Regions from separate parts of the Thermoanaerobacterium sp. PSU-2 genome, predicted to be linked through region 2. Evidence: riboswitches for the same ligand, from Rfam matches in the RefSeq annotation. Region 2 holds a riboswitch; each other region holds the start of a gene.

Region 1 (7,999 bases), on a different contig from region 2:
GCGTACTTTTCTTTTATGGCACTTAAATCTACAGCATACTTTTTCAAAGTCCTCTTTAGACAACTTTTGACACTGGATTTTATACGCAATACATTGCCATTTAAGTCTATTAATTCCGTCCCATCTCCGTAATCATCAAGATAGCAAGGCAATATGGCAATGTAGACATCAGGTATATCAAAATCCTTCATCTCCATTACTCCTTTACGAACTTATGTTTGTACTTATTATATAAAATAACAACTTCAAAGTCAATATATGGATATGTGTTTAAAAATTTTCCGAATTTTTTTTTTTTTTTTTTTTGAATTTTATTACAATGTATGAAATTATTGACTGGTGCAAAAAATTATAATATAATATTAATTGTCGAAAAAAGGGGAAAAATGAGATGAATTATGATGAAGAAAAACTGATGTCGCATCTTCTGATGTCGCTAAAAAACTACCATTACGAGACGTACAAGCACAGCATAAGAGTCGCAAAGTTATCATACAATGTAGCAAACATGATGCGGCTTAATATAAAGGAAAAAATAACGATATACAAGGGTGCATTGCTGCACGATATAGGCAAAGTGATGATTCCGATTAGTATTCTTGCAAAACCAGATAAACTTACAGAATTGGAATACGACGTCATGAAATTGCATCCCAAATACGGCGCCGATATACTGGAAGCCTTAACACCACTTGCATATTTGACATCTACTGTGCTATATCATCATGAAAGGCTTGATGGGACAGGCTATCCTTATGGTTTAAAAATCATTCCGTTTGGCGCACAGATTGTAGCAGTGTGTGATTCTTTCGACGCAATGACAAACGATAGACAGTATAGAAAAGCTAAAAATGCTATTGAAGCAATACAAGATTTGAAAGAGTGCGATGCAAAGTACAACCAAATGCTTGTTTCAGCATTAGAAAATTTGGTTAAAACAAAGACACAAATTCTCGAAAAAGAAAATAGAGAAAGCAATGGAATCGCCATCTAATTTATGCTATAATAAAAGTAGCGGAGCGTACAATTTTTATAAAAATCGCGGCTATAAATATAAATATACAAGCCGCAAAGCCCGGAGGAAACTCCGGGCTTTAAAATTATTATTTATTGAAAGCAAGTTTTTTCAGTATCTCAACTCTGTCAGTTCTCTCCCATGTAAGGTCAAGATCTGTACGTCCAAAATGTCCATATGCTGCAACTTGTCTATAAATAGGCCTTCTTAAATCAAGATCTCTTATGATAGCAGCAGGTCTCAAATCAAATACTTTTTTAACTATTTCTGATATCTCTTCATCAGATATTTTCCCACTGCCAAAAGTATCTACATTGACTTCTAATGGTGTAGCTACGCCTATAGCGTACGCCAATTGAACTTCACACCTTTCAGCAAGCCCAGCAGCTACGATGTTTTTCGCTACATACCTTGCAGCGTACGCAGCAGATCTGTCTACTTTCGATGGATCTTTGCCAGAAAAAGCACCGCCGCCATGTCTTGCATATCCACCATAAGTGTCGACTATTATCTTCCTTCCTGTAAGACCACTGTCTCCTTGCGGTCCGCCAACTACGAATCTTCCTGTCGGATTTACATATATCTTCGTATCATCATCAATAAGCTCTGGTGGAACGATAGGTTTTATTACATACTCTTTTACATCATTTTCAATCTTATCATGATCCACATCTGGTGAATGCTGTGTAGATACGACGATTGAATCAACTCTCTTTGGCACGTCATCAACGTACTCAATCGTCACCTGTGTCTTGCCATCAGGTCTTAGGTAATCTAAAGTGCCATTTTTCCTTACCTCTGCTAATCTGCGAGCAAGCCTATGTGCTAATGATATTGGAAGAGGCATAAGCTCAGGCGTCTCTGTACATGCGTATCCAAACATCATGCCTTGGTCTCCAGCGCCTTGTTCTTCCAGCTCATCGTAGGAGATGCCTTTTTTAACTTCTAGAGCCTTATCAACTCCCAATGCTATATCTGGAGACTGTTCATCTATTGATGTAAGCACAGAGCATGTATCTGCATCAAAGCCGTATTTTGCACGAGTGTATCCTATTTCCTCTATGACTTTTCTTGCGATTTTAGGTATGTCAACGTAACACTTTGTGGATATTTCTCCCATCACCAATACCATACCTGTTGTAACAGCAGTCTCGCAGGCTATCCTCGCATATGGATCATTTTTTAAGATCTCATCTACAATAGCATCAGATATCTGATCGCAAATTTTATCTGGATGTCCTTCAGTAACTGATTCTGAAGTAAAATACTTTTTCATCTGTATCCTCCTTTTTTAAATCACATAAAAGACCTAAAACAAAATAAAACCTCTCCAAAAGAAGAGGCACATCCACCCTCATCTTTCAGAAGTAAACTTCTGCGAGAATTAGCACCTTGTCGTAAGACAGGTTGCCGGGCTTCACAGGGCTCTTCCCTCCACCTCTCTTGATAAGAGTTTCACTTATTTAACTTAAAATATAATATCACAGTACAACTAATAAGTCAATTAGAAAGTGAAAAAGTGCTTGACGACTGTCAAGCACTTTAAAGTTAATATATGATAATGAAGGGGTTTTATGCCTTTTAGAAAACAACAAACTTATCTCTTGGAGCTCCACAAACTGGACATTTTTCTGGAGCCGTATCAATTGCCGTATATCCGCAAACAGGACAAATGTACACTTTAGAAATAGCTATGTCTTCATTTTTAAGTGCCGCTGCTTTTGCATCTGTATACATCTTAGCATGTAACTTTTCAGCTTCAAGAGCATAGTTGAAGCTTTTATCTGCAGATTTCTCCTCCTGCAAATCTGCTACGGCTTTATATGCTGGATACATTTCTTCTACTTCAAATGTCTCACCTGCTATAGCCTTGTCAAGGTTTGATACTGTGTCTTTTACTTCTCCCAATGTCTTATAGTGATTTGTAGCATGGACTAATTCGGCATAAGATATGGCTCTAAAAAGCTTTGCTATGTTTGGCTTACCCTCCTTTTCAGCCACATCAGCAAAAATTTGATACCTCATGTGAGCCTGGCTTTCACCTGCGTATGCATCGCTTAGATTTTTTGTCGTCATTTCTCTCATTTAAAAATCTCCTCCTTTTTTAATCTAATACTTTGTCCCCTGGTTTCCAACCTACAGGACAAGCATGACCTGTTTGAAGTGCATTAAGCACTCTCAATATTTCATCGACATTTCTGCCGATTACTGGCTCATGTACAACTTCGTAATCAACAATTCCCTCAGGGTTAATGATGAATGCAGCTCTTAATGCTATGCCAGCATCTTCAATAAGTATTCCATACTGCTTCGTGACTTCTTTGTTGTAATCAGATAAAAGCGGAAAATCAACACCACCGAGGCTATCTATCCATGCCTTGTGTGAATAAACGCTATCTGTGTTGATACCTAATAGCTCAGCATTGAGCTTGTCAAACTCAGGTTTCATCCTGTTAAACTCAGGTATTTCTGTCGAACATACTGACGAAAAGTCAAGTGGATAAAAGAAAAGCACTACCCATTTACCTTTATAATCGCTTAAGGATATTTGACCTTTTGTGCTGTCTAACTTAAATTCAGGAGCTTTCTTACCTACCAACGACATATGTACACACCTCTCATCTATTCTTCTTAGTCAATCATACATTGGATAAGCTATTAATATTTTATTTCTATTAATAACTATTTTCCCTTCACAAGTATTATTATACATCAATTATTTTTTATGTCAATAGGATTTGGGAAATTTTTTATCGATGTCTTTAAAAATCATTATGATAAGGAAATCTTGAAAGGCAAAATAAAAAAAGGCCCTTTAGCCTTGTATTCATGGTGGAGGGAGATGGATTCGAACCATCGAAGGCACCAGCCAACAGATTTACAGTCTGCCCCCTTTAGCCACTTGGGTATCCCTCCATGATTATTTTATTTTAATGAGAAAAAATATTCACAAATAGAAATGGTGGTCGCAATAGGGCTCGAACCTATGACCCCCTGCTTGTAAGGCAGGTGCTCTCCCAGCTGAGCTATACGACCAATAATGGTCGGGGTGGAGGGACTCGAACCCCCGACCCCATGCTCCCAAAGCACGTGCGCTACCAACTGCGCTACACCCCGGCGTCTCGCGACATATTTGATTATAGTTGAAATCTATCAATTTCACAAGATTTATTATTCCTCATTTTAGCCGGTTTCCATCAGTTAATTTGGCATTTTTTCAATATCTTTCGCTTATGCTCCATTTATCTTTTATAATCATTATACACAATTTAGGCAATAATAATATTAGTTTTTATTTTTATTTTATGAAATTGTAACACGGCTGTAATATACAAAAGGTACAATATGGTTGTATAGGTATGGAAAATTTATCAACCGCGCTAAATTGCCGAAGATAAGTTTTAAAGAACAATTGCTAAGTACATAGTAAGTACATAGGAGGGATTTTCGTGAAGTACCGAAAAGCTATAAGCATGTGTATATCTTCAATAATCATTTTTTCATCGGTTTTTATGAATGGTATTGCTGCAGATGCTTACACCGTAATAACTTCAAATGAAAGCCAGCAAATATTAAGTAAAGGTGTTACAGAAAAAAACATTACATATTTTACGACAGATGGTTTCATCAATATCAATGTTTTGGATGTGGACTTAAGCGACAGTAACACATCAATATCCACCATTTTTAATCCATCTGGTTTTAAAGACAGAATGGATGTAGAAGACATGGCAAATGGAAACGGTGCTATAGCCGCAGTAAATGGCGATTTTTTTGACACGAAGCAAGGGTTTATCGTAGGAGCATCAGTTAAAGACGGAAATCTTTTAACTGTCCCATACTATCAAGGGAATTACGCCACATTTGCCATAGATAAAAACAATGTTCCATCAATAGGATATTGGAAAAGCACTTCTCTTAGCATAACACTACCTGACGGCAGTCAAGTTCCAGTAAGTGCTTTAAACAACGTAGGTTCCATAGGCAGTGGTACATCTTGCGTCATATTTACAAAGGACTGGAATGATGAGACACCGGGTCTAAGCGATAGCTATAAAGACCTTGTTGAAGTATTAGTTGACAAAAACAACAGCGTCTTGGAGGTAAGACAGGGTGAAGGTCCTGTAGCAATTCCCGATGGAGGCTATTCTATAGATGCAACAGGTGATGTCGCAAAGATTCTTTTAAATCTAAAGCAAGGAGATAAAGTCATCAAAAATATCTCTACAGACCCTCCATTTGACAACTTTAAGATGGCTGTAAGCGGAGGAACCATTTTGGTACAAAACGGTTCAATACCGTCGCAATTTACCGACAATGTAGACGGCATATACGCAAGGACAGCTATAGGCTATACTGAAGATAAGAAGCATGTAATAATAGCAACAGTTGACAACGCCAACACGAGAGGAATGACAGAAAGTGAATTAGCGCAGCTTATGCTAAGCTTAGGCGCTTATGAAGCTATGAACTTAGACGGCGGCGGCTCAACTCAAATGGCCATAAGACCTTTAGGAGATAGTCAAGCAAAGCTCCAAAATGAAGTTCCTGGTTTCGAAAGAAATGTAGCCAACGGCGTTGGAGTATTTAACACAGCACCAACAGGAAATCTATACGCTATAAAAGTTGAAGCAGATAGCCCAAATGTCTTTGTAGGCACCCACAGAGCAATCATTGTAAAAGGATATGATGCAAATTATCAACCAGTAAAAATCGATCAAAACTCCGTATCATTTTCAATAAGCGGCATAGCAGGAAAATTTGATGGAAATGAATTCATGCCTCAAAGTGCGGGTGATGGCGTAATAATAGCAAGAGTAGGCAATGTGACTGGTACATTGAAAATAAAGGCTTTAGATGCTATAGCAGACATAAGATTTACGCCTTATTCGGTCAATGTCGATAAAGGCGGGACTACATCAATATCTGTGATAGGCAAAGACATAAACGGCTATAGAGCACCTATAGAAGACAGAGACATAAGATGGACTGTCTACAACAATGTAGGCACCATCTCAAATGGAGTCTTCAAAGCAGCCAATAGCGATCTATCTGGTGCTTTATCGGCAAATATAAATGGAAAAGTAGGAAATTTAATGGTAAAAGTGGGGCAAGGATCAGATTTTGATGCGTCACAGCTTCCAAAGCCATTGGACTTTGAATCTATTGACAGCAAAAATAAGGAAGTAAGCGTCAGCAACACTAACGATTCGTTTAAATTCATGGTATTTGGGGACACAGATTACAATACGCTTTTGAAGCTTCAAATTTCCTTAAAAGCTGCCAGCATAGCCAATAAAGACTATCCTTTAGTAGTTTTCACAGGGGATGTAAATGACAAAGTTTTAAAATCACTTACGATTCCTTATATAAAAGCAGGTAATTCTTATGAAGTATATGACTTTAGAAATTCGACATTTATCATGTTAGATGATACTAATGGTGGTTTGCTATCATCAAATAAGGATCAGTGGAGTTGGTTTTTAAACACATTAAACAGCGTAAAAGGAGATAATCTATTTGTAGTTTTGCCAAAACCTGTATGGGGCTCCGATGGGTTCAAAGATACAAAAGAAGCTCAACTGTTTGAGGATACACTGCAAAAATTCAGAGAAGATACAGGTAAAAACGTATGGATAATATACAACGGAGATACGCCTTTTTATACGACATTGAATGACAACATAAGGTATATATCTAATTATGGAACAAATAATGGCAGTGGTAGTATGGACATATACAATGACGCCAGATACATTTCAATAATGGTAAATGGAAAAGACATTTACTATCAAGATAAAAATTTGTTTACAAAGTAAAAGATGCGCTTTTAGCGCATCTTTTACTTTGATGTATTTTTCTCATCAAAATACTTTTCTACCACACTCTTTAAAAAATCTATGTCATTTTCTGACAGGTGCTTTTTAAGTATATCCATCATCTCGTAGCTTTCTTCTGCTGTCACACCATCTTGAGACATTTTCATGATCTCGCCTATACCTGATGGGCCTAATTTCATCAATATGCCTATAGCCTTAGATTTTGTTGCAAAATCCATCTCTCTTTGAACACTTAATATTTTTTCAGGCGTCACAACTATTCTATTCAAGTTTGAATTTTCACTGCTTTCTTTTGAATTGTTGTTGCCGTTTATATTTGTAAAATTTCTGTTCCTCTCTTGGATTAATTTATCCAGCGATTTTTCATCAAATTTTCTTATGTCATTTTCCTCACCGTTCTTTTTATCCGAATTTTTCTTATCGCTTTTTTCATTATCTGCTGCCGATTTATCTTCATTTTCTTTCAAATTTGGAGTGGTATTGAAAACAGGTACCTGCAACTCATTTTGATTGATTTTATCCGTAGATGAGTAGTATGTACTTTCATTCTCTGGTTTTAAGACTTCATTTGGAGGTGGCTGTTCTTTTATAAAAGCATCAAGCATAAATATAATACTGGCAGCCGTAATAGCGACGACGATCCCAATGCTACAGATTGATTTCTTCACCAAAAAACACTCCCTTCGAATACTTTTATTATTTCATCCTTAACTGCATTTAATACAAATTTTGGAGGAAGATTTTATGGATGAATTGCGGGTTAGATATGACGACAAAAACGCCATCAATCTCATGTCGGCGTATTTAGCAGATCAGATAAACTTTGATTCTGTGATACTTTGCATAGGTACCGATAAATGCATCGGAGATTCGTTAGGCCCTATTGTAGGAGACATGTTATCAAAAATGACCAGCGGCATAAGCGTATATGGAACATTAAAAAATCCGATACATGCAATGAACCTTGAAGAAAACATCGCACACATAAAAAGAAAGCACCCATACAGCAACATCATTGCTGTTGATGCTTGTCTTGGAGATAAGGACAACATAGGTAAAATATCCATAAAAAAATCGCCAATATATCCAGGTAAAGGAGTAGGAAAAGTATTGCCTGCTGTCGGCGACATATCTATAATAGGCG
Region 2 (7,999 bases):
TCGGCAACAGCACCACACAATCTATCTGCAACAATAGTTGCCGAACGTGCAATTTCTACTTCATTAGGATCACGATTTTCATTCAACCATACAAAAATATCGGGATCAGCCATTTTTTTTATAATATCTGATATTTTTTTTAGTTCATTCATAAGTTGTGCTTTCCCCATACGCGGAGACACCCGCGGATTATCATTATCTTCCATATTTTCAACCAAACTTTTTGAAACACCTGCTAAACCAACAAGCCTGTCACGTGCAATTGGTGGACAAGTTGACATTCTTAGAATAGGTAGTATTTGAGGATTAATTTCTAACACTTTTGGTGAAATATTCTGTAAATAATTAGTGATTGCAAGTGCATGTTCTACACTTTTTGCAGTTGAAACTCGCGTTTCACGAAAAGCACGCGGTGCAAATTTCATAAACCATGCATTGTATAGATCCACCGACTGTATTATATCATTTTTCCATAAATCTGGTTTATCACGGTTAATTCCCATAATATCAAATTCCTTTCTAATGCTAACTTTTTTTATCTTCCTTCTTTACATTATCATCATTCTTTTAGATATACAACTGGCTTGACATCCAGCATATCAGTAAAATTAATGCTTGCACTCTTGTTATCAACACAAATAGATTAAAGTTTTGCCGCTCCCTAGCTATTAAGATTATTGCTTCTACATTATTCTCATTTAAACATTTTCTATTATTTGCATAATTATGATGCATCCATCCTGTCTCCTCAACCCTATGAAAAATGTCCGTTATCTAATCTGTCAACTCAACCCTACCAATTTTTGAGTTCAGAATTCACCCCAAAAATACCCCTTCGATATGTTTCCGTGTACGCATTTTGCCCTTTTAGGTCGAGTAGATAACTTGGATGTAATCCATCAAGTCCAGTGAAATCAAGGCTTATAGCTTTGTAATCAATACCACACACTCAACATGATGTGTGTGAGGAAACATGTCAACACATTTTACTTTTTCCACTTTGTACTGTCTTTCAGTAAGCATCTTTAAATCTCTCGCCAGGGACACAGGATTGCAAGATACGTAGATTATTTTTTCTGGGTTCAACTTTATGATGTCCATTATAGCTTTTGGGTTTACTCCTGGTCTTGGAGGATCTAGCACAACCACATCTGGCTTTTCGTTTATTTCCCTTATCTTTTGTGCGACATCGCCTGCTATAAACTGTATATTACTAAGCCCATTTAATCGCGCATTTTCACGTGCAGCATCGACAGCTTCTTCGACAAGTTCTATGCCTACTACTTTTTTAGCTAATGGAGCCATTATCATCCCTATAGCCCCAGTGCCGCAATACAAGTCAAATAAAACTTTATTGGATATTTCACCTGCGAATTCCCTTGCTATGCTGTAGAGCTTCTCTGCACCTTTTGAATTAGTCTGAAAAAATGAAAATGCGCTTATCTTAAATTTAAGACCAAGTATTTCTTCCATTATATAGTCTCTGCCGTACAAAACTGTAAGTTTTTCACACTTAACTGCATCAGAATAGCTATCATTTACAGTGTGCAATATGCCTACAAGTTTACCATTTAATTTTATACTTCTAAGTTCATCTATTAGTTTACTAAAATCGTGTTCTATCTTGGATGTGGTAATTATATTTATGAGGATTTCACCTGTATTTGTTGCTTTTCTAATGACTAAGTACCTCATATAGCCTTCGTGTGTCTTTATATTATAATGTGGTAAACCTTGCTGTCTTGTATAATTTAAAACATTTTTTAAACATGCAATAAAATCGCTGTCTACAATCCTGCAGTCATCCGTCGTTATAATATCGTAAAATCTACCTTTTACGTGAAGCCCCAACTGCATCTCACCATTGTCATCTATTCCAAATGTGTATTCCATTTTGTTTCTGTACGAAAAAATATCAGGGCTCCCTACAATCCCTAAAAATTCAAAATCTTTTATCCCTACCTCATCAAGAAGCTTTTTTACATAATCTTCTTTTAACCTTAATTGATCTTCATAATTTATATTTAAATATGCACAACCGCCACATTTGCCAAAATGATTACATACATTACCATGTTCCAACGGTGATCTCTCAAGTATATCTACAACGTCTGCCTCAATTTCCTTACCTTTTATTCTTTTTATTTTCACCTTTACATTTTGTCCTTTAATGGCACCTCTCACTTTAATAATACTGTCATCTAAATATGATAACCCGTAACCTTCTAAATTCATATCATCTATATTAATTATTATTTCTTCGTTTTTCTTCATATCACATTACCCCTAACCTATTTATATACAATATATATACCATACAAAGCAAAATACGTCAAAACAACCTGAATCCGCATTTTATCACACAAATATATATTTATGAATATTATATATTGAAAACATTAAATGGGGGTTTTATATATGTATGAGTATAATGGGTTTTATATACAAAGTTATGACGCGGGACAAAAAGGCTTAGCCGAAGCATATATACCCATGCAAAGGTATGTATCATCATATCCTCCTGAACAAGGTTTAAAGCGTGGGACGATTTTTCCAGAATTGGATAAGCCGTACATGGAAGAAAAAGCGAGGGGGTACTGACAATGGACGCAAATCAAGTAGCTCTCCTCAAAAAAATAATGGAATTGGATTTTGCTTGTATTGACTTAAATCTCTACCTTGACACACATCCTGATGACCAAAAAGCATTAAGAGACTACAATTACTATAGCCAACAATCAAGATCTCTAAAGGCACAGTATGAACAACTTTATGGTCCGTTGATGTCTTTTGGTGAAACACCTTCACAATGCAACAGGTTTAAATGGGTAGATGACCCATGGCCATGGGAAATTCAATATTAAAGAGGTGATACTATGTGGGTGTATGAAAAGAAGTTAGAATATCCTGCCAATGTGTGTAAACCAGATGTTAAGATGGCTAAATTTTTGATTGCACAGTATGGTGGACCAGATGGCGAATTAGCTGCGGCATTGAGATACCAAACTCAAAGATACACAATGCCTACAGGACAAGCAAAGGGAACATTGACAGACATATCCACAGAAGAATTTGGCCACTTGGAAATAATTGCCACATTGGTCTTTAAACTGTTAAAAGGCGTACCAGTAGAAGAGCTAAGGAGAGAAGGCCTCGGAGAACAGTACACAGAGCACGATAGAGCTCTTTTCTATAGCGATACGACAGGTATGCTATGGAGTGCTGCATATATCCAGGCCAAAGGCGACGTAATCGCGGATCTTCATGAAGACATGGCAGCAGAAGAAAAGGCGAGAGCAACGTACGAACACCTTATAAATCTAACTGACGATCCTTGTGTAAAAGATACATTAAGATTTTTAAGAGAAAGAGAAATTGTACACTTCCAGAGATTTGGAGAGACTTTGGATCTGGTGCAAGAACACTTAAGAAGCAAAAAGATATTTTAAAAGCCGGTCATTCCGGCTTTAATTTGTTTCACTAAACACCTTATCTGCTATCCTTACAGCTTCTTGTGCGTTTGCTCCGTAGTAATCAGCTCCGATTTTCATAGCATAATCTTTTGTAAGTACGGCACCGCCTACCATTATTTTTATATCATATTTTTCTCTTAATATTTTAATGGTCTTTTCCATATTATTTAGCGTAGTTGTCATCAGGGCGCTAAGCCCTACCAGTTTTGCATTTGTCCTCTTTACTTCATCTACAATTATAGACGGTTTGACATCTCTACCAAGATCTATGACTTCATAGCCATAATTTTCAAGCAGCACTTTTACTATATTTTTCCCTATATCGTGTATATCACCTTCAACTGTTGCCAGTATTATTTTCCCTTTTGAGCCCATCCCTTTAGGCATTTTTTCCTTTAAAACTTTAAAAGCGCTTTCCACAACTTCAGCAGAATTTAAAAGCTGTGGAAGAAAATATATCCCTTTGTCATACTTATCTCCTACATCTTTAAGCGCAGGTATTATCGTATTATCTACTATGCTTAATGGTTCTACTCCTTCATTAAGTATTTCCATCACTAATCTATCTATATCAGCCTTTTTGCCATCTAATATATTTCTGTAAAGCATCTCGCTTGCATTACTATCTGTTTTTTTCCCTACAGATAATACTTGCGTCTTATTTATCCCATCATCTTTCTTATATGTATTTATGTATCTTTCGCATCTTTTATCCCTTGATGATAAGACCATCGAAGCGTTCAATATATCCATTGTTATCTTATCATTTGGATTGACTATAACAGCATCTAAGCCGTATGATATCGCCATCGCAAGAAATGCAGTATTTATAAGTTGCCGCTCAGGCAATCCATAAGATACGTTGCTAAGTCCTATGACCGTACTTACTCCAAGCTTAGACTTAACAAGATTGATGGCTTTTAATGTTTCTATTGCTGCTGTCTGCTCAGATGACACTGTAAGTGCGATACAGTCAATTATTATATCTTCTTTTGGTATTCCATACTCTAAAGCGGCTTTTACAATCTTCTCAGCGTTTCTAAGCCTTTCATCTGCATTTTTAGGAAGACCGTCATCACTTATTGTAAGTCCTATAACACTTGTGCCGTATTTTTTGACAATAGGCAATACTTCTTGTAAACTTTTCTCTTTTGCACTGACAGAATTTATAATAGGCTTACCTCTGACTATCCTTACCGCTTTTTCAATCGCCTTTACATTGCTACTATCTATCTGCAATGGCACATTGACGATGTTCTGTACCTGCGAAACGATTTTAGGCATCAATTCCTCTTCGTTTATGCCAGGCACACCGATATTCACGTCAAGTACGCTTGCGCCAAGTTTTTCCTGCGATACAGCTTCATCGTAGATCAGATTATAATTGCCTTCTTTGATAGCTGCACTCAATTTCTTCTTTCCTGTAGGATTTATCCTTTCGCCGATTACACACACAGGATAATCGCTGCCTATGAAAACAGTCTTTGTATTTGATGAAACTGCTGTGTATTCTTTCACGGCAGTTTTTTTCTCTGTATCATGTATCTCAGCTTTCAAAAGCTTAATAAATTCTGGAGTCGTCCCACAACAACCACCAACAATAGATGCCCCGCATTCTAAAAGCTTTTTTGACTCGACGGCAAATTTCTCTTTCGTAATGTCGTAAAGAGTCAATCCATCCTCTAAATGAGGCATTCCTGCATTTGGCTGCGCCAAAATTGGTATCCTTGAAACTTCAGCCATCTTCTTCACTATGTCTGCCATCATGTCAGGTCCCGTAGAGCAATTGACACCTATGGCATCAAGGCCAAGCCCTTGAAGACTTACTACTGCTGTAACAGGGTCTGTCCCCATAAGCGTCCTTCCATCTTCTTGAAACGTCATGGTACAAATTACCTTTAAATTAGTATTCTCCTTTACAGCAAGAATAGCCGCCTTCGCTTCTAATATATCTGACATAGTCTCAATAAGTGCCAAATCAGCACCGGCTTTTTCCCCTTCTACAGCAACCTCTGCAAAGGCACTATAAGCCTCGTCAAATGTCAGCTTGCCAAAAGGTTCCATCAGTTCGCCAATAGGCCCTATAGAAAGAGCAACGGCTTTATCACCAGCAGCTTTTCTGGCTATCTGTACTGCGCTTTTGACTATTTCAGGCAATTTATCTGAAAGATTGTAAGATTTTAATTTTATCCTATTGGCGCCAAATGTATTTGTCTCAATAACATCTGCCCCTGCATCAATATACGACTTGTGGATTTCGTACACAATATCCGGATGTAAGAGATTGTAATATTCAGGGCATTCTCCTGTTTTAAGTCCTTTTTTCTGAAGCATAGTGCCCATTGCTCCGTCAAAGACGATTATGCTATTCTTTAAATTCTTAAAAATATCCAATTGCAACATCTCCTTATGATGACTACAATACTTCTTCTATATCATTTTGTCTCATGTTCTTTACGCCATTTACAATGTCAACAACTATATCTGTCTTGCCAAGTGGCATGATATGAACACCACCCACTTTATTTTTTATCTTGTTTATAAACTCTATTGCAATTTTTGTCCCTTCACCTTTTTCACCGTTTTTCAACCTGTCTATTATTTTTTCAGGTATCTCGATGCCAGGCACCTTTTCGTTCAAGTTAACAGCCATCTTATAGCTTTTAAGGGGTAGCACCCCTACTAAAACCGGAATATCAAATTGCTCTACGGCATCAAGAAATCTGTATAAAATCTCATCATCGTAGACAGGCTGAGTCTGTATGAAAGATGCTCCACATTCTATTTTCGTCCTTAATTTTTCTATTGATTCAGGTCTTAAATCATTTGGATTTGCTGTTGTCCCTATGCAAAAATTTGTAGATGATTCCAACTTATTTCCGCTGTAGTCAAAGCCATCATTTAGCGACTTTGCTATCTTCACAAGACCTACAGAATCTACGTCGTACACGCCTGTTGCCTGTGGCACATCACCTCGTTTTGGATCGTCTCCTGTAAGGGCAAGGATATTTCTGACTCCAAGAGCATACGCACCCAAAAGCTCTGCTTGAAGGCCAATAAGATTTCTGTCCCTACACGTTAAGTGAAATATGGTTTCTATATTTAGATGATTTTGCAAAAGATGTGCCAATGCAATAGGGCTCATTCTCATATTTGCCATAGGACAATCAGTTATATTTAATGCATCTGCTATTCCATATAATTTTTTCGCTTCTTCAATAGAATTCGAAATATCAGCTCCTTTTGGCGTCGATATCTCCACGGTTATGACAAATTGCTTATTTTTAAGTTTCTGGCACAAATTTTCAGAATTTCGCAAAACGACCCCTCCTTAAAATAAAAAAACTCTTCGCCAAAAGAAGAGATATTTTTGCTCCCATCTTTCAGCGATATGCTGCTGGAATTGGCACCGTGATATCCGGTTGCCGAGCTTCATAGGGCCAGTCCCTCCGCTACTCTTGATAAGAGTTTACTATATTAATTTATTAAATTATATGATACCGTCCTCTGGTACAATTGTCAATGAAATATTTGTTGAAATGTTAAAATTACTTAGGCTTTTTGCTTAGATATTTTAATTTTTCATAAAATGCAAATCATATATATGAGGTGATTTTATGAGGTACAGAAAAATTGTAGAACCAGTAGTAGCAATAGCATCTGGCCCTGATGAGATACAAAACTTAAATACCGCTTTAAACTTATTACCTTTGCAAAATCTAATCGAAACGGGTAATACCGTTGTAATAACGCCAAATTTCGTTAAAAGCAAGCCTCCTCAAAGCGGTACGATAGTAGGACCAGATACATTGAGAGCCCTTATAAGATACGTAAAGTCTAAAAATCCTGGCAGGATTGTGATTGCCGCCGGCTCTGGTGGAGATCCTACGCCTAAAGTTTTATCTGACAATGGATTTGATAAAGTCATTTCAGAAGAAGGCGTAGAATTTGTAGATCTAAATTACGGTCCTTACGTAGAATTGCTGCTGGACGACTGTCTTTTAAAATCAACAAAAGTAAATGAACTTTATGAAAAAATGGATGTACTAATTTCATTCACTCAAATGAAAATGCACGAAGAAGCTACAGTATCGCTTGGAATAAAAAACATAGCTTTAAGCTGGCCTCCCGCAGAAATACATGGATTTCCCAAAAAAAATTTAGGCATACACGATGACCTTCACAATTTCATAAGGGCTATGGCTGAAAAAATATCTATAGATCTTACGATATTAAGCGGTCAAGAAGCGATGATAGGCACAGGGCCATCAGAAGGAAAGCCTATCAATGCAAACATGATAATAGCAGGAACAGATCCTGTAGCAACAGATACAGTAGGTGCCAGAATGTTTGGACTTATGCCTCAAGGCGTCAACTACTTGTTTCAATGTGCTAAAAGAGGTGTAGGCACAGGTGAGCTTAAAAATGTCACTATCAAAGGCATACCATTGCAACAAGCTGAACTGAATTTCTCTACGCAGGCGTATGGCTATGGCATCGCCTTAGATTCAAGCGAAATAAAGCAG
Region 3 (7,999 bases), on a different contig from region 2:
CCTATTAAATCCGTAAGGCTTTTTGCAATCTTTGACATTATATCCTCTCCTTTAAATTATACTATTCCGATTGGATTTTATGTAATTATTATATAGCAAAAAAAGCTTTTTGTAAATAACATTTTTTTAACTTTATTATACAGCAAATATAAAAAAATAACCGCATTAGCGGTTAAACATACATGAAAATATTAAGCTTCATATCCTGCGTCAATAATCGCTTTTTTCATGTCATCTATAGTAACTTTTTTAGGGTCGTATGTTACAGTGACATTAGCCTTATCCAAGTCTACTGTCGCTTTTGATACTCCATCAAGACCTTTTAATGCTTTCTCTACAGTCATTTTGCAATGGTTGCATGACATGCCTCTGACATCAATCGTGACAGTTTCACCTTTTGAACCAAACAAACCCATATTTAATCTCTCCTTTCATATACTCATAAGGGGTATTACCTATAAATAGTTTAATTTAACTACAGTTTAAAGTCAATTACTTCATGACACGTTTTTTTCTACTTTAATTTTCGTCTTAGAAGTCATTACCCGCAGTGAATACATTGGAACTTTTAATTTAAAATTCTTATATGTATTATCACCCATCATTATATCTACAAAGTATGATAGCACATTAGGAAAATATCTTACTGATTTTTCTATGAAATCCATGTTATTGTACGTAAATTGCGCTAATCTATATGCCCAACCAACATCTGGCACAACTTCTCTATTGAGTCTAAGAGTGTATTCATCCAATCCACATTCTCCACTGAAATGCTTTTTTAGAACATCAAATGATATGTCTGCAGTAAGCAAAGCATTGTATATTCCTTCGCCTGTAAATGGATCAGCAAGCCTTGTAGCATCTCCAATCAATATTATTCTATCGTTATTAAATACACCATCGCTCCCATCAGGAAACGACAACTGATGCCCGTAAATTTTGCAGTCTTTTATATTTCCGTCCACATTTTCCTCTATCATTTTAGATAACATTTCTTTTATGTCTGAAACTTTGTTTAAAAAAGTCCCGACACCAATAGACAATCTATCACCTTTAGGGAATACCCATCCATACCCATATCTTATTGCGTTGAAATCCACCACAACTTTTCCTTTTAATCCATCGATTAAGCTATTATCGACGTATACTTCACCTTCAAGTGCTATGCCTTTTTTGCCATTTATTAAGTTCGCTTTATGTGCCACATTGCTGTTTATTCCGTCTGCACCTACTAAAACCTTTGTCTCATATTCACCCCTGTCTGTCACAACGACAAGTCCCTTATCATGCTGATAAAAGTCATAAAATAATTCACCATCATGTATTTCACACCCATAATAAGCTGCTTTATCTATTAAATATTTGTCAAATTTAGTCCTATCTACCTGATATATTATAGGCTCACCAGTCTGCAAAACAGTCTGTTTGCCGTTAGGAAATTTAAAGATAATTTCATTGGTAATATCTTCTACGTATTGGCTTATATCAATATCTAATAATTTGTAACACCTTTTCGTTATTCCGCCACCGCAGGCTTTGTACCTTGGAAAAACATGCTTTTCTATCAACAATACCTTATATCCTTCTTTAGACAGCTTTCTTCCTAATGTAGATCCTGCAGGTCCTCCACCTATTATTATTGCATCATACATTTCTTTCACCTCTAAATTCAATTATAATTGCAAAACATACTAAATAAAAGCCACAAATTGGATTATTTTAAGCTATTCATAAACAAACAGTTGTCAATATAAGAATTAGCGAAAAGTGTCCTTCATATTATTGACATCAAACTTCAATAAATATATAATTATTTTAACAATTTAATATCGTAAATCAAAACTCATCAAGAGTGGTGGAGGGACTGGCCCTGTGAAACCCGGCAACCGTCATATTTTATGAAAATGGTGCTAATTCCTGCAAAGCTTATAGCTTTGGGAGATGAGTAGATGTGATTATCTACGCCTCATCTCTGAGGCGTTTTATTTTTTACATTGAAGGAGGTTTGCAAATGCCCATCAATATACCAAATGGCCTACCTGCCATCGATATTTTAGCTAAAGAAAATATATTCGTAATGGCTGAAGAAAGGGCAATTCATCAAGATATACGCCCTCTTAAGATCGCCATCTTAAACTTGATGCCTACAAAAAGTGTGACAGAAACACAGCTATTAAGACTACTTAGCAACAATCCACTGCAAATCGATTTAAAATTTCTCTATGCAGCATCACACAAATCTAAAAACACTGCGCCAGAGTATTTAGAAGCTTTTTACAAAACATTTGATGACGTAAAACATGAAAAATTTGACGGTCTCATAATAACCGGAGCACCAGTGGAAACTTTGGACTTTTCAGATGTTGATTATTGGCATGAGCTTGAAGAAATAATGGAATGGAGCAAACACAATGTATTTTCAACATTTCACATTTGCTGGGGTGCTCAAGCTGGTCTTTATTACCATTATAGGATTCCTAAATACCCACTGAAAGAAAAAATGTTTGGCGTATTTTTGCATAAGGTTTCCAAAAAAAATGTCGACTTATTAAGGGGATTTGACGACGAATTTTATGCGCCCCATTCAAGATACACGGAAGTCAGAAAAGAAGATATAGAGCTTGTAGATGACCTTGAAATACTTTCTGAATCAGATGAGGCAGGCGTATACATAGTTGCATCAAAATCTGGCAGGCAGATATTTGTGACAGGTCACTCTGAATACGATCCTTTGACTCTAAAATCTGAATACGAAAGAGATTTAAAAAAAGGCATTCCTATAAAAATACCAAAACACTATTTCCCGGGAGATGACCCTAACAATGAGCCAATTGTAAAATGGAGAAGCCATGCAAATCTATTGTTTTCTAACTGGTTAAATTACTATGTATACCAAAAAACACCATACGATGTGAATTCAATTGAATAAATATGATTTATGCAGGTTATAAAACTTGATTTTATATCCTGCATTTTTTATATCATTTTTGCAAAATTATTCATTGACTTTTTCACTTTCCTGTGCTAATTTAATTATGCTATTTCAAAAATTTATAGAAAGGAATTGTACTATATGGACAAAACACAAAAGCTCAAAAAAGACATTGGCCTATTTATCGCCACAGCACTTGTGACAGGTAACATGATGGGTTCCGGCATATTCATGCTTCCTGCTACACTTGCATCTAAATCAGGTCCTGGCGCAACAATACTGGCATGGCTTGTTACAGGCATCGGATCAATATTGTTGGCATTATCATTTGCAAATTTAGGTTCAAGGATTCCAAAAGCCGGTGGCCCGTATGAATACTCAAAATTAGCTTTTGGAGACTTTATAGGTTTTATCAATGCGTGGTTATACTGGAATGGTTCATGGATCGGAAACGCTGCCGTTGTCATTGCAGTTGCCAGTTACTCAAGCGCTTTATTCCCGATTTTATCGCAAAATCATTTAGCCGCTTTTCTGTACACCAGTGGAATCTTATGGATTTTTACGATAATCAATATAATAGGTGTAAAAAAGGCTGGCTCAACTCAAACAACAATAACTGTGTTTGAAGTATGTCTTTTTTTATTCTTCATAATCGTATCAGCAGTACATTTCAAGTCAAGCAATGTAATGCCATTGTTCCCTGCAGGAAAAGGCATGAATACTTTGTCTGCAGCAGCAACTTCAACGCTGTGGGCGTTTGTAGGACTTGAAACTGCGTCAATAACCGCTGAAGAAATTAAAAACCCTGAAAGAAACGTAAAGTTAAGCACCATATTCGGAATATTAATAGCTGTAGTGATGTACCTTGCCATAAACCTTTCGGCAATGGGTGCAATGCCACAAAGCCAGCTTGCAAAAAGCGCTTCTCCAATAGCCGACATCCTCAAACAGTTTTTAGGGAAAAACATTGCGAATGTCATAATAGTAGGCTCTGTCGTAAGTGTGCTTGGCACAACTGTCGGATGGCTTTTATCTACAGCTCGTGTGGCTTATGCGGCTGGTAAAGACGGTCTATTTCCAGAGATTTTTTCAAAAGTACATCCTAAATACAAGACTCCTCACGTATCATTGATCATAGGATCGGTGCTTGTAAATCTGCTATTGCTGATGAACTATACAAAATCTCTGGTTTCTGCGTTTAATTTTATAATACTGCTGGCAACTTTGTCTTTCCTACCTGTGTACGCTTTTACAGCCGCATCTGAAATGATGCTTCTTATAAAAAGAGACAAAAACGTCAGCGTATTAGGCTTTATAAAGAATTCCATTATTCCACTTTTAGGCTTTGCATACGCCATGTGGACAATATACGGGTCTGGAGCCGAGACTGTCATGTACGGATTTATAATGCTTATGTGCGGCATACCCTTCTATATATACATGAAGTACAAAAATAACTCAAAGCTAAACGAGATTCGAAAAGTCTTAGAATAATTACAGGCTGCAAAATGCAGCCTTTTTACATCGTTTTAATTTTCTTCTTTTACCGCATTTGCTATAAGTGAAGCAAAATACTTCGCACCACTGGGCTCTAAGTGAACCGCATCGGGTGAAAAGAATGAATCATGTCCATAGCTGGCTTTATACCAATCAATTAAAGTAGTGTGGGGATATTCTGAAGACACTTTTGACAACGTCTCATTGACGATGCTTTCCCAAGGGCGTGGGACGCGGACATTTACCAATATTACGCGTTTTACAGGCTCTGCGCTCTTTAAAAGCGATAAAAGCTGGTCTTCAGTGAAAGGCCCATTTGTCCCCAACTCAACTATCAATGTGTCTATTTTTCCTTTCGCTTTGAGGTTTTTCACGACATCTTTTGCTTGATACATTTGTCTTCCTACTTTGCCATCAATCGTGATTCCCGGCAACATCTCTTCCAAGTAAGGCTTTGTATCTATCAATATTGAGTCACCTATTATGGCTATACCCTTTCCATCCTGTACAGGGCTGGTTGTGGAATCACCGCTATTTGATACTGCTGAGTTTGAATTTCCGCCTTTATACGGATAGTACTTAATATCTCTCCTATTATCTGGCAAATTATCATTGTAGTCCTGCACATCACTGCTAATATTGCTACTACTTCCTACATAAGATGGTGAATCTGATGCAATATTTGATGAACCTGAATTTAACGAAACTGATGCGCTGGCCGGTATGATTCCACTCATACCTGCAATAAAAGTGCCCATTAAGCATACGGATAATGAAACTAAAGCAGATGTTTTAAGTGTAGGTAGTATTTTCCCTTTTTCAAACCTCAATGATTTTAAGTCGTTTATGATTTTTTTAAGTGCGCCGTGTCTTATTGGATCCTCCACGTATTTCCATGAAAAGGCAGAAATAACAATGATCATAAATACCTGCAGCAGCGCCCGAATAGGATCAAAGCCTTTCGTGTCCACAGTTGGTGTCGTCAAAATAAGCACCGGAAAATACCAAAGGTACACTCCGTACGACCTTGCCCCCAACCATCTTAATAGAGCGCATCCTAATATTTTCCCCAACAAGCTTTTAGGATGTGCTGACACAGCTACCACCACAGCAGTTATTACAGATAGCAAATACATGCCACCTCTATATACAAACGGATCGTATTGATTGACGTACATAAGCATAGCAAAAATCGAAACTATTGCCAAAAAGCCAATCATATCATAAATCAATACTTTTCTTTTAGCTTCATTGTTGGAAAATTTGTTGCTGGGTAGAATCAACGCTAAAGCTGAGCCTAAAAGAAGCCCAAAAGCGCGCGTATCAGTGCCATAATATACACGGCTGGGATCCATTCCTGGAATGTACATCATACCCATTGCCAAAGCAGAAAGCGCAGAAAGCAGCAAAGTGATAACAAAGATATACTTTTTCTTCTTTATATACTTAAGTGCCACAATCAATGCTAACGGCCAAATAAGGTAAAACTGTCCTTCAACAGCCAGTGACCATAGATTGCCAAACGTCGATTGTGGTCCAAACTTAGCAAAGTAAGATACTTTATGAAATATAAGCCACCAATTGTTGACATAAAGCAAACTTGTTATAGCATCGCCTTTAATAGATGAAAGCCTTGAAGCATCGAAAAGCGTAACATAAGAGACGACTACAATTACCATAATAAAAAGAGCTGGAAACAACCTCAACATTCTGCGCTTCCAAAAATTTTTTAAATCAACTTTATTGTTTTTCTCCCATTCTGATGCAATTATATTTGTTATCAAGTACCCTGACAACACAAAAAATATGCTGACGCCAAAAAAACCACCCTGCAAAAAAGTCAGATTAAGATGATATCCAATGACAGCAAGCACAGCTAAAGCACGTAGTCCGTCAAGTCCTGCCATGTATCTTGCGTTTTCGTTTAAAGGTTTTGGCACTGAAATCCCCTCCTAAGATCCCTCACAATAAAAAGCAATTTGCAACAAAATTCTTCATCATTCATCTAAAACAGCCATTTTTCTATAAATCCATTATATATTATCAATATTACAAAAGCATTACAACTGATAAATAAAATATAAATATCTTATAAATATTTATTAATAAAAAGAGCCCTTTATACGTTAAAGAGCTCTTTAAAACTTTTTATTTTATTCTTCCAACAGTTCTTTTACGATATTTATGCCATTAAGCTTCATGTGGTATAGAAACATAGTATGCGTTAAGTCACCATCGTGTGGAACTATTTTAAGCCTTTCCGCTGTCTTCACGCTTATATCGTAAGTCTCAACACAATTTTCAGGCACAATCACATTGGCGCTTAAATTATTGGCGTTTGCAATCATCTTTATAGAAATCGCTGTCTGATATACACACAAATCAGTGCAATTGCCTACGATAATAAATGTAGATTTGCCTCCTTTTATCATATCAAATATCTTTCTCAAGAACTTATTTCCATCACCATCTTCTCCGCCGAAAAACACGTTTAACGAATTTTTCTCGTACACATTTGGCTTGTCCTTGACTACCTCTAAAAGCTCCTCTACGATACGGCTTTCATCTGTTCCTTTGATACAGTGCTCTGGATAAGCAGCAAATTCTGTTGCACCTTTCGCATGGGCATCATTTACAAACATCACATTCTTTATGCCCATCCTGTACGAAGCTTTAATGAGGCTCTTTATATGTTCTATAATCCCTCCTATTCGAGGACTTGACAAAGCCCCACTTTTGCAAAAACCGTTTATCATGTCAACGACGATAATCGACACATTGTCAGCATTTCCAGCATCTTTTATGACGGTGCTTAACTTCATGTCATCTAAATTGCTATAAAAATCAAACAGATAATTTAAAAAAGGTCTTGTATTGTACAAAAAGCTATCAAAATTCATTTTCACAGCCTCCTTTCATCTTATTTTTATTGTATACCATTTAATCTATGCAGTAAAATGTCTCGCGGGAAGATCCCACAAGCTTGCCATCCTGATTGTATGCATCACATACTGCAACAGCAGTCGTCTTGCCCATGTGGATGATCTTCCCTATTGCCTTGATTCTGTCTTTGGCTTTTAAGGGCTTTATATAGTTTATATTCATCTCCAGAGTCACCATGTTTTTCCCCATCGTCTTTGCGGCAATTCCCATAGCTGTATCCATGAGAGAAAAAAGTACACCGCCGTGAGCAATCTCAAAGATATTTAGATGTTTCTCGGAAATCGTCATTTCCATCGTCACTCTACCACTGCCAAGCTCAGCAATCTCCATGCCGATTAGATTGTGAAACTGAGCTTTTTGATTCAACTCGATTATTTCTTTGAATAATTCTTCATTTATGCCGAGATTTTTAGCTTCCAAGTATACATCATCCTTTCAAGCCGTTTTACATAATTATATCATTTTTTATCAAAAATCTTAATCTATCTAAAGCTCTGTCTTTAAGTTTAACAACACTCTGGTAACCTACTCCCAATTCTTTTGATATTTCAACAAGTGTCTTCCTTTCGAAAAAGTAAAGCATTATTATGTTTTTCTGCTTTGCAGTAAGTCTATTCAAAGCTT

The links. Region 2 has a riboswitch for S-adenosylmethionine ahead of BVF91_RS07790 (methylenetetrahydrofolate reductase). Riboswitches for the same ligand answer to the same signal wherever they lie in the genome.
Region 1: linked by a shared signal. The riboswitch ahead of metK (methionine adenosyltransferase) and the one ahead of BVF91_RS07790 (methylenetetrahydrofolate reductase) in region 2 are both predicted to bind S-adenosylmethionine.
Region 3: linked by a shared signal. The riboswitch ahead of metA (homoserine O-acetyltransferase MetA) and the one ahead of BVF91_RS07790 (methylenetetrahydrofolate reductase) in region 2 are both predicted to bind S-adenosylmethionine.

What each region holds. Positions count from the first base shown of each region.
Region 1 is NZ_MSQD01000001.1:232,297-240,295, forward strand. Features, by position in the region: gene BVF91_RS01305 (hypothetical protein) at 1-191, opposite strand, end outside; gene BVF91_RS01310 (HD-GYP domain-containing protein) at 392-994, shown strand; gene metK (methionine adenosyltransferase) at 1,104-2,291, opposite strand; SAM riboswitch class I at 2,367-2,468, opposite strand; gene BVF91_RS01320 (rubrerythrin family protein) at 2,597-3,100, opposite strand; gene BVF91_RS01325 (peroxiredoxin) at 3,120-3,620, opposite strand; tRNA gene BVF91_RS01330 (tRNA-Tyr) at 3,846-3,931, opposite strand; tRNA gene BVF91_RS01335 (tRNA-Val) at 3,976-4,051, opposite strand; tRNA gene BVF91_RS01340 (tRNA-Pro) at 4,057-4,132, opposite strand; gene BVF91_RS01345 (phosphodiester glycosidase family protein) at 4,465-6,834, shown strand; gene BVF91_RS01350 (hypothetical protein) at 6,858-7,523, opposite strand; gene yyaC (spore protease YyaC) at 7,600-7,999, shown strand, end outside.
Region 2 is NZ_MSQD01000008.1:49,629-57,627, forward strand. Features, by position in the region: gene BVF91_RS07760 (XamI family restriction endonuclease) at 1-503, opposite strand, end outside; gene rlmD (23S rRNA (uracil(1939)-C(5))-methyltransferase RlmD) at 922-2,274, opposite strand; gene BVF91_RS07770 (spore coat associated protein CotJA) at 2,419-2,601, shown strand; gene BVF91_RS07775 (spore coat protein CotJB) at 2,604-2,864, shown strand; gene BVF91_RS07780 (manganese catalase family protein) at 2,877-3,449, shown strand; gene BVF91_RS07785 (homocysteine S-methyltransferase family protein) at 3,468-5,876, opposite strand; gene BVF91_RS07790 (methylenetetrahydrofolate reductase) at 5,890-6,792, opposite strand; SAM riboswitch class I at 6,847-6,941, opposite strand; gene BVF91_RS07795 (DUF362 domain-containing protein) at 7,091-7,999, shown strand, end outside.
Region 3 is NZ_MSQD01000004.1:12,487-20,485, forward strand. Features, by position in the region: gene cysK (cysteine synthase A) at 1-38, opposite strand, end outside; gene copZ (copper chaperone CopZ) at 192-416, opposite strand; gene BVF91_RS04215 (geranylgeranyl reductase family protein) at 498-1,655, opposite strand; SAM riboswitch class I at 1,844-1,951, shown strand; gene metA (homoserine O-acetyltransferase MetA) at 2,015-2,932, shown strand; gene BVF91_RS04225 (APC family permease) at 3,077-4,429, shown strand; gene BVF91_RS04230 (acyltransferase family protein) at 4,465-6,372, opposite strand; gene BVF91_RS04235 (cysteine hydrolase family protein) at 6,586-7,332, opposite strand; gene BVF91_RS04240 (PaaI family thioesterase) at 7,373-7,795, opposite strand; gene BVF91_RS04245 (sigma-70 family RNA polymerase sigma factor) at 7,821-7,999, opposite strand, start outside.